3 regions of the Geobacillus sp. BK01 genome follow, and region 1 is predicted to be linked to each of the others. Evidence: riboswitches for the same ligand, from Rfam matches in the RefSeq annotation. Region 1 holds a riboswitch; each other region holds the start of a gene.

Region 1 (3,077 bases):
TGACAAGCGGCACCGGCTGGCGCACAAGCTCATTGACCAAGCGGCGAACCCCTTCCGTCCGGCCCATCCCTGGGCCGACAGCGATCGCATCGATCTCAAGGCCGTCCCAATCGGCCGCGCCGGCAAACGCGCCGCCCTCGGCCGGCCATGGCCTACACATCGCTTCCGGCACGCGGTTGGCGACCGCCTCATACACCGTTTCCGGAACAGCCATCGTCACCAGCCCCGCCCCGCTGCGAAGCGCTGCCTTCGCAGCGAGCGTCACCGCGCCGGTCATCGCCTTGGATCCGCCGACGACAAGCAGCTTGCCGTACGTTCCTTTATGCGACGCCCGCTGGCGCTTCGGCATCGTCCCTATGACATCGCGCATTTCCCATACAAACCGGGCGGCCGCCTTCGCCTGCACCGCCGCCGGCGGAATGCCGATCTCCACGACGGTGAGCTCTCCGTAATAATCGGCCGCCGGGAACGTGTACGCCCCGAGCTTCGGACAGTGCACCGTCAGCGTCACATCGGCGCGGACCGCCGTGCCGGCTTCCCCTCCGTCTGCCGGCACCCCACTCGGCACGTCGATCGCATAGACAACCGCCGACGAACGGTTCACTTGCTCGATGATTTCTTTATATGGCGGACGCACGTCCCCCTTGACGCCAATGCCAAGCAGGGCGTCGATGATGACATCATAATGCGGCAAAAGCGCCGCCAACTCCCGCTCTTTTCCTTCGTAGGCGACCCACGAATAACCGGATCGCTCGTACACCTGAAGTGCCGTGCGCGCCGCCCCTTTCACCTTTTCCATTGGCGGAACGAGCCATAAATCTGCTTCATAACCGTAACTTTTCAACATGCGGGCGATGACAATCCCATCCCCGCCGTTGTTGCCCGTGCCGGCGAGCACCGCGACCTTGGCGGCGCGCGGAATCCGCTCCTTCAGCACCCGAAACAGCGCCTGCCCGGCGTTTTCCATCAGCGAGTCGGCGCTAATGCCGATCCGTTCCTCCACTTCCCGGTCAATGGCGTACATTTCCTCGGCCGTTACGATCGGAATCATATGCGTTGCCCCTTTCCTATTGTTTCTTCCTACAGGCATTGTACAATTTTTCCAAACGAAAGACGAGCAAAACGATTTCTCTAGAAACACAACAGTGGAAACGCTTCCTCAAACATTGCTCCAAAAAATATATGTTGACAACAAACGGCCGCCGCATTATGATGAATCTTGTAAAAATTGCATACAGCAAACCGCTTATCGAGAGTGACCGAGGGAACAGGCCCGATGACGTCCGGCAACCTCCCCTTGAGGGAACGGTGCCAATTCCTGCAGAATGGCTTTCATTCTGAAAGATAAGTCGGCAGTTTACATACCGATGCCTCTTTCTGAATGAAAGGGGCATTTTTGTTTGTCAAAAAGCCGCAACCGGCAGGCGGGGGGGAAGAACAAACATGATCGAGATCAAAAACGTGACGAAAATTTACTCGATGAAAAGAAAACAAGTTGTCGCAGTCGATAACGTGTCGCTTACGATTCGCGATGGCGAAATTTTTGGCATTATCGGCTACAGCGGCGCCGGAAAAAGCACGCTGTTGCGCTGCCTAAATGCGTTGGAACGGCCGACATCCGGACGGGTTCTCATCGACGGCACCGATATCACGGCGCTCGACAGTCGGGAATTGCGGCAGGCGCGCCAGAAAATCGGCATGATTTTCCAACACTTTTCATTAGTCAGCTCGAAAACAGTGTTTGAAAACGTCGCTTTTGCCTTAAAGGCGGCAAAAAAACCGAAGGCAGAAATTGAAAAGCGGGTGAATGAATTGCTCGATATGGTCGGTCTGGCGGATAAGCGGGACGCTTACCCGGCACAGCTGAGCGGCGGGCAAAAACAGCGCGTCGGCATCGCCCGGGCGCTTGCCAACAATCCGACCGTCCTCTTGTGCGATGAGGCGACATCAGCACTTGATCCGAGCACCACGAAGTCCATCTTGGAACTGTTGAAAAAAATTAACCGCGAGCTCGGCATTACGATCGTCTTGATCACCCACGAAATGGAAGTGGTCAAACATATATGCGACCGCGTTGCCGTCATGCAAAACGGCAACGTAATTGAACTCGGTACCGTTTACGACCTGTTTACCAATCCGAAAGAGGAATTGACAAAATCGTTTATCCATAGCGTCTTGCATGTTGACTTGCCTGAGCATTTATGGAAAAAGCATACGGGAACGATTGTGAAAATCCAGTTTCAAGGGGAGAGCGCAACGGAAACGATCGTTTCCGATATGTTGCAACAGTGTAAAGTAAAAGGAAATATTTTGCATGCCAAAATTGAGTACATTCAAGACAAACCGCTTGGCATTTTTGTGATGGAACTGATCGGGGAAGCGGACGAAATCAAACGGGCGATGGATTATATCGCCAAACGGACGAACGGATTGGAGGTGATTGCTTATGCTGCTTGATACATTGGCAGGCTTGCTTCCGGAGCTGAATAAGGCGTTTTTTGAAACCATTTATATGGTCGCCATTTCCTTGTTCGTCGCGATCATTGTCGGGCTGCCGCTCGGCGTTTTGCTCTTTGTCACCGACCGCGGCTTATTTTTGGAACATGCCGTTTTGAAATCCGTTCTCGGCTTTCTCGTCAACATGGTTCGGTCGATTCCATTTATCATTTTGCTTGTCGGCCTCTTGCCGCTCACAAAGCTGATCACCGGAACAACGATCGGGCCGACAGCCGCCTCCGTGTCGTTGTCAGTAGCCGCCATTCCGTTTTTTGCCCGGATCGTGGAAACTTCGCTGCGCGAAATTGAAAAAGGAGTCATTGAGGCAGCGGTGGCGGTTGGCGCCACACCGTGGATGATCATTAAAGATGTGCTGCTCCCTGAAGCCCGGCCGGGCATTGTGCAAGGAATTACGATTACAACGATCAGTTTGGTCGGCTATTCGGCGATGGCCGGGATTGTCGGCGGCGGTGGCGTCGGTGATTTAGCCATTCGCTTTGGCTACTACCGCTATGACAATACCGTCATGATCACCACCATTGTCATTTTAATCTGTCTTGTTCAAATCATTCAGTTTGCCG
Region 2 (3,077 bases), on a different contig from region 1:
CGCCCGGCAGCAGTGGGGGAAGCTGAAATCGAAGCAAGAGTGGAAAAGTTCGGGAAAACCATCGCCTATGTGACTGCTGTCGTCCGGCAAAACGGCAAAGAAGTAGCGAGCGCTACATCGTCGGTGCTCGTCATGGACAAACCGTGACGCGACGGGTCGCCTCCTAAACTCAAGACGAAACAGCAGCGAAGTGAGGACGAGAGGACATCGGCGGCCAAACGCCGGAGAAAGCGCTGTTAAACACAGCAGCTCTCCGGCGCTTTTCGTTGCTGGATCAAGCGCGGACAAATGTTTTCGGCATGACGACCGCTATGACTTGCCCGCTGGCGCATCGTTCGCCGTTGGCGAACACTTCGGTGTCCACTTGCCATTTTTTCGGATGAATCTCCGTCACCGTTCCGACGGCGACAAGCGGCACGCCATGCGGCGTCGGCTTGACAAAGTCAACATGAAGCGACGCGGTGACGAAACGCGGCGGCGTTTCCCCGCTTCCCGGCTCATGGCCGTTTTTCCGATGCAAGGCCAGCGCCGCGGAACCGGTGCCGTGGCAGTCGATGAGCGAGGCGATCAGCCCGCCGTACACAAACCCGGGAATCGCCGTATGTTCCGGGCGCGGCGTATAGACGGTCACCGTTTTGTCCCCGTCCCAGCCGGTGCGGAAATGATGGCCTTGCTCATTCAGCCGTCCGCAGCCGTAGCACCAGGCGAATTCATCCGGGTAGTCGTCTTGAATGGCGCGAATGACTTGCGGCTCCATCTGTTCTCCTCCTCTCCCCCTTTATATATACGCGATGCACCGCTCCTTTTCCTTCTTCCACGGCTAAACCGCGCCGCCGCGACAAAAGGCGGCCATCGGCATGGCCGCCTTCCCTTCCGTTCATTGTCCTGGCTCGTAAAATTCGATCCATTCGCCGTCCGGACCGAGGAAAAATAAATATTTCGCCCCGTTCGGGAGCTCGGTAATATCTTCCCATACAAGCGACACATCAAGCGATTGAAGCCGTTCTTTTTCCTGCTCAATGCCTTCCACCGTAAACGCTACATGGTGCACTTTTCCTTCGGTTGGCAAGTTTGGGTTGTACCCTTCGATCAGTTCGACGATGATCGAACCATCGATTCCTAAAAACGCCAGTTTCATCGTCCCGTTCGTATGGATCATTTCGCTTAACAGCTCAAGGCCGACGACGTTTTGGTAAAATGCCTTTGATGCCTCGATGTCTTTGACTTGAATGCCGACATGTTCAAATTTTTTCACTGCCATCTGTTGCTTCTCCCTTTCTGTCATGAAGTGAAAAACACCGCCTGCAAGTACGGCGTCCATTGCATCGGCCGAATCCCTTTTTTCGCAAGTTCGGTCCATATGTAGCGGTCAAGGGCGTACGGACCGGCTGCCCTCCATTCGTCTGCCTCATCGACGGTCAGCAGAACAGAAAACGCCGTTCCGCGTACCTCCCCATACAAATGAATATACTTCCCCCCGCGGTCGACATGCGCCACCGCCTGCGGATCAAGCCGGATGAGTTCCGCCTGCACACAGCGCATGACATGAACAGCAAACGCCGCAGCTGGCAAATGCGCCGCCATGCAGTCGCGAAGCGAATATCGTTCCGCCACTGCTTTCCCTCACCTCCCATCCATAAAAAACCCCCTTTCGCCTCGGAATGACGCGAAAGGGGGAAGCCGTTCTTATCATCCAAAGCGAAACCGCTTTGCGGGTGTTAGCACCTTGCCAGCGGCAGGTTGCTGTGGGGTCATCAAGCCCGTTCTCTCGCCCACTCTTGATAAGACGTATGTAATTTACTTCTTATGTTACCACAAGTGGACAAAAGCGACAACGTTTTTGTTTGTTTTGTCTATTTAGGCTTCCCTGCGGCATTGCCTGCCTGATATTCAAACATAAATAAAACGGCATGTCGTTTCATTTCTTAACTGTCATTGCGTTTAAGTTCTCATTGAATATTTAGCACATAGTTTTATAAGATAATTTTATATTCCGTTCTCTCTTCAAAAGCCGCTCACTGACAGATCGAAGTGGGCTAGTGTCTGCACTGGAGTTCATTTCCACCGCCGAACAGTCAGCCGCCCTCCCGTTTTCCACCATAAAAAAACGGACACCCTTGCTGAGGGCATCCGTTTTCTCGTTGTTATTTAAACGCCATCGCCGCCTGCACCGCTTTTTTCCAACCTTCATAGAGCGCCGTCCGCTTGTCGTCCGCCATCTTCGGCTCAAAGCAGCGCTCAAGCTGCCACTGAACGGCAATATCCTCACGGCTATCCCAGTAGCCGACGGCCAGCCCTGCCAAATACGCTGCCCCAAGCGCGGTCGTTTCATTCACAACCGGCCGCTCCACGGGCACGGCCAGCAAATCGCTCTGGAACTGCATAAGAAAGTTGTTTCTCACCGCCCCACCGTCGACGCGCAACGTCGTCAGCGAGATGCCGGAATCGGCTTCCATAGCGGCAAGCACATCTTTCGTCTGATACGCGAGCGATTCCAACGTCGCGCGGATGAAATGCTCCTTCGTCGTGCCGCGCGTAAGGCCGAACACCGCGCCGCGCACATCGCTGTCCCAATACGGCGTGCCAAGCCCGACGAATGCCGGGACGACATACACCCCGTCGGTCGATTCCACTTTGTCGGCGTACGCCTCGCTGTCCGCTGCGGTTTTGATCATCCGCAAGCCGTCGCGCAACCATTGAATGGCCGAACCGGCAACGAAAATGCTGCCTTCAAGCGCATACTCGACTTTGCCGTCGATGCCCCAGGCGATCGTGGTGAGCAGCCCGTGTTTCGACTTAACCGCTTTTTCTCCGGTGTTCATGAGCATAAAGCAGCCGGTGCCGTACGTGTTTTTCGCCATTCCTTCCCGAAAGCACGCCTGCCCGAACAACGCCGCCTGTTGGTCGCCCGCCGCCCCGGCGATCGGCACCTCGACGCCGAAGAAATGGTGCGGAACGGTTTTGGCGTACACTTCCGACGATGGACGCACCTCGGGAAGCATCGCCTTCGGTACGCCTAGGATGCTAAGCAGTTCGTCATCCCACTCGAGCGTATGAATGTTAAACATCAACGTGCG
Region 3 (3,077 bases), on a different contig from region 1:
TCTAGTATCGCCATCCCCACACGCGGGGCAAACCATAGGGCGCTTCCGTTTCATTTACGAACCGGAAACAACCTTGTAAAATAAACATGAATCCATGATTTTGCCATGAAAGGAACGAACGCCATGATCTATCCGTACAAAGGAAAAACACCGCAAATCGCCGCCTCCGCCTTCATCGCCGATTATGTGACGATCACCGGCGATGTCGTGATCGGCGAAGAGACGAGCATTTGGTTCGGCACCGTCATCCGCGGCGACGTGGCGCCGACGGTGATCGGCAACCGGGTCAATATCCAAGATAACTCAATTTTGCATCAAAGTCCAAACAATCCGCTCATCATCGAAGACGGGGTGACCGTCGGCCATCAAGTCATTTTGCACAGCGCCATCGTCCGGAAACACGCGCTCATCGGCATGGGCTCGATCATTTTAGACGGCGCGGAAATCGGCGAAGGCGCGTTTATCGGCGCCGGCAGTTTGGTGCCGCCGGGAAAAACAATCCCGCCGAACACGCTCGCCCTCGGCCGGCCGGCTAAAGTCGTCCGCGAGTTGACCGAAGACGACTTCCGCGAAATGGAGCGCATCCGCCGCGAATATGTGGAAAAAGGGCGCTATTACAAAGCGCTGCAACAAGCCGCGCGCCCTCACGAAAAAGAGCTGCCGTGATCCGGCAGCTCTTGTGCTGGTGGTTGTTGGCCGACGCCCGAAACGACCCGCGCATCCGCGCCGTCCGGCCTTACTTGTTCGCCAACGCCAACGCTTGTTCTTTCAACACTGGCGCTTTATCGGTGCGCTCCCACGGCAGGTCGATGTCCGTGCGCCCGAAATGGCCGTAAGCGGCCGTTTGTTTGTAAATCGGACGGCGCAAGTCGAGCATTTTGATGATGCCGGCCGGGCGCAGGTCGAAGTTGTTGCGGACGACTTCAATTAAAATGTCTTCCGACACTTTCCCAGTGCCGAACGTATCAATGGAAATCGATACCGGACGGGCGACGCCGATCGCGTAGGCGAGCTGCACTTCGCACTTGTCGGCGAGTCCGGCTGCAACGATGTTTTTCGCCACATAACGGGCCGCATACGCCGCCGAACGGTCGACTTTCGTCGGGTCTTTGCCCGAGAACGCGCCGCCGCCATGGCGGGCGTAGCCGCCGTACGTGTCGACGATGATTTTCCGCCCCGTCAGCCCGGCATCGCCTTGCGGACCGCCGATGACGAACCGGCCGGTCGGGTTGATGAAATAGTTCGTGTTCTCATCGAGCAATTCTGCCGGCACGACCGGTTTGATGACATGCTCTTTCATGTCGCGCTCGATTTGCTCTTGCGTAATTTCCGGGTGATGCTGCGTCGAAATGACGATCGTATCAACGCGCACCGGTTTGCCGTTTTCATCATATTCGATCGTCACTTGCGTTTTCCCGTCCGGGCGCAAGTATGGCAATACATCCGTTTTGCGCACTTCCGCCAAACGGCGCGCCAGGCGGTGGGCGAGCGCAATCGGCAGCGGCATTAATTCTTCCGTTTCATTGCAGGCGAACCCAAACATAAGCCCTTGGTCGCCGGCCCCGATCGCTTCAATTTCCTCGTCGGTCATCTGACCTTCACGCGCTTCAAGCGCCCGGTCCACCCCCATGGCGATATCCGGCGACTGCTCATCGATCGCGGTCAACACTGCGCACGTATCGGCGTCAAATCCGTATTTGGCGCGCGTATAGCCAATCTCGCGGACCGTATCGCGGACGAGGCGCGGAATGTCGACGTACGTTGACGTCGTAATTTCCCCGCTCACGAGCACCAACCCGGTCGTGACGCTCGTTTCGCACGCAACGCGGGCGTTCGGGTCTTTTTCCAAAATGGCGTCCAAAATGGCATCGGAAATTTGGTCGCAAATTTTATCCGGATGTCCTTCCGTCACAGATTCTGACGTAAACAAGCGGCGTTTGGCTGACATTCGGTTTGTTTCCTCCTCTTGGCGTAATGTGGCGATACGGAACTCATTCCCTGCAATATAAAAAACCTTTCCCTGTCACGGTGAGGAAAGGTCATGGCAATCGTATTGCTTCCTTTCACTCTTATCGTTCAAGGACTGCGCCTTGCCACAGGTTAGCACCATTTCACACATGTACAGTTGTGACGGTTGCTGGGTTTCATCGGGCCTGTCCCTCCACCGGCTCGGGATAAGAGTATCCGTTCAATGACTTATCTTATCGCAATTGGAGGAACAAAGTCAACCGCAGAAGTGAATTTTTTATCATCCCGCACCAAGAAGCCCTGCTTCCACACGCGAGCCCAGACGGAGAAAACATCGGCGCCTGTCCCCGCCGCTCTTTCCCTTGCCTCAACAAGATCAAAAGGAAGCCAAACAGAGCCCCTTTCCTTTGTATAGGAAGTGATGTCCATCTAAACGTGGCGCTTGCGGCTGCATCCTTGAACAAGGCGGAGCGGATCCGGCAAACGTATTGCCGGTTTGCTAAGGCCGACTGGCTGCGGGACGCACACGGGCGGCTTCCACGGGGCGGGTCTTTCGAATCTTCTACTCTTTTAACGCCGGGATAGGCCAAGAGCGTTCAAAATCTGAAAAATAGGCAAAATAAGTTCAAAAAAACCTACACAATTAGTATGGACTATTAATAAAAATGTGTTATACTATTTTCAAGAGTGATTACAAAAAGAAGGCAGGTTGTGAACATGGGGATTGCCAAGATGACGAATAAACTGGCGTTGCTGCTGCAAAAACCGTACGTGCACCATCAGCTGTCCGTCGCCGAGCTCGTCGAGAAAGTATTGCAACGGAACGAAGGGCGGCTGACCCATACCGGCGCGGTCGCCGTCACGACCGGCAAGTACACGGGGCGGTCGCCGAAAGACAAATACATCGTCGAAGAGCCGTCCACAAAGCAAACGATCGACTGGGGCCCGGTCAACCAGCCGATGGCGCCGGAGACGTTTGACAAACTGTATGACAAAGTGCTGGATTATTTAATGAAACAAGACGAACTGTTCGTCTTTAAAGGCTTTGCCGGCGCCGATCCGAAATCGCGGCTGCCGATTCAAGTCGTGAACGAGTTCGCCTGGCACAA

Evidence for each region. Region 1 has a riboswitch for S-adenosylmethionine ahead of ACTVDO_RS08630 (methionine ABC transporter ATP-binding protein). Riboswitches for the same ligand answer to the same signal wherever they lie in the genome.
Region 2: it holds a riboswitch for S-adenosylmethionine, as region 1 does, so the genes downstream of both, ACTVDO_RS08050 (hypothetical protein) here and ACTVDO_RS08630 (methionine ABC transporter ATP-binding protein) in region 1, are expected to answer to the same signal.
Region 3: it holds a riboswitch for S-adenosylmethionine, as region 1 does, so the genes downstream of both, metK (methionine adenosyltransferase) here and ACTVDO_RS08630 (methionine ABC transporter ATP-binding protein) in region 1, are expected to answer to the same signal.

The regions. Positions count from the first base shown of each region.
Region 1 covers NZ_JBQPTH010000006.1:80,140-83,216, forward strand. Annotated here, with positions in the region: gene ACTVDO_RS08625 (bifunctional ADP-dependent NAD(P)H-hydrate dehydratase/NAD(P)H-hydrate epimerase) at 1-1,051, opposite strand, end outside; SAM riboswitch class I at 1,244-1,351, shown strand; gene ACTVDO_RS08630 (methionine ABC transporter ATP-binding protein) at 1,444-2,457, shown strand; gene ACTVDO_RS08635 (methionine ABC transporter permease) at 2,447-3,077, shown strand, end outside.
Region 2 covers NZ_JBQPTH010000005.1:196,835-199,911, reverse strand. Annotated here, with positions in the region: gene ACTVDO_RS08065 (PaaI family thioesterase) at 1-147, shown strand, start outside; gene ACTVDO_RS08060 (PaaI family thioesterase) at 275-757, opposite strand; gene ACTVDO_RS08055 (VOC family protein) at 878-1,261, opposite strand; gene ACTVDO_RS08050 (hypothetical protein) at 1,282-1,614, opposite strand; SAM riboswitch class I at 1,684-1,788, opposite strand; gene glpK (glycerol kinase GlpK) at 2,145-3,077, opposite strand, start outside.
Region 3 covers NZ_JBQPTH010000021.1:25,292-28,368, forward strand. Annotated here, with positions in the region: gene ACTVDO_RS14960 (gamma carbonic anhydrase) at 124-666, shown strand; gene metK (methionine adenosyltransferase) at 737-1,948, opposite strand; SAM riboswitch class I at 2,067-2,181, opposite strand; gene pckA (phosphoenolpyruvate carboxykinase (ATP)) at 2,686-3,077, shown strand, end outside.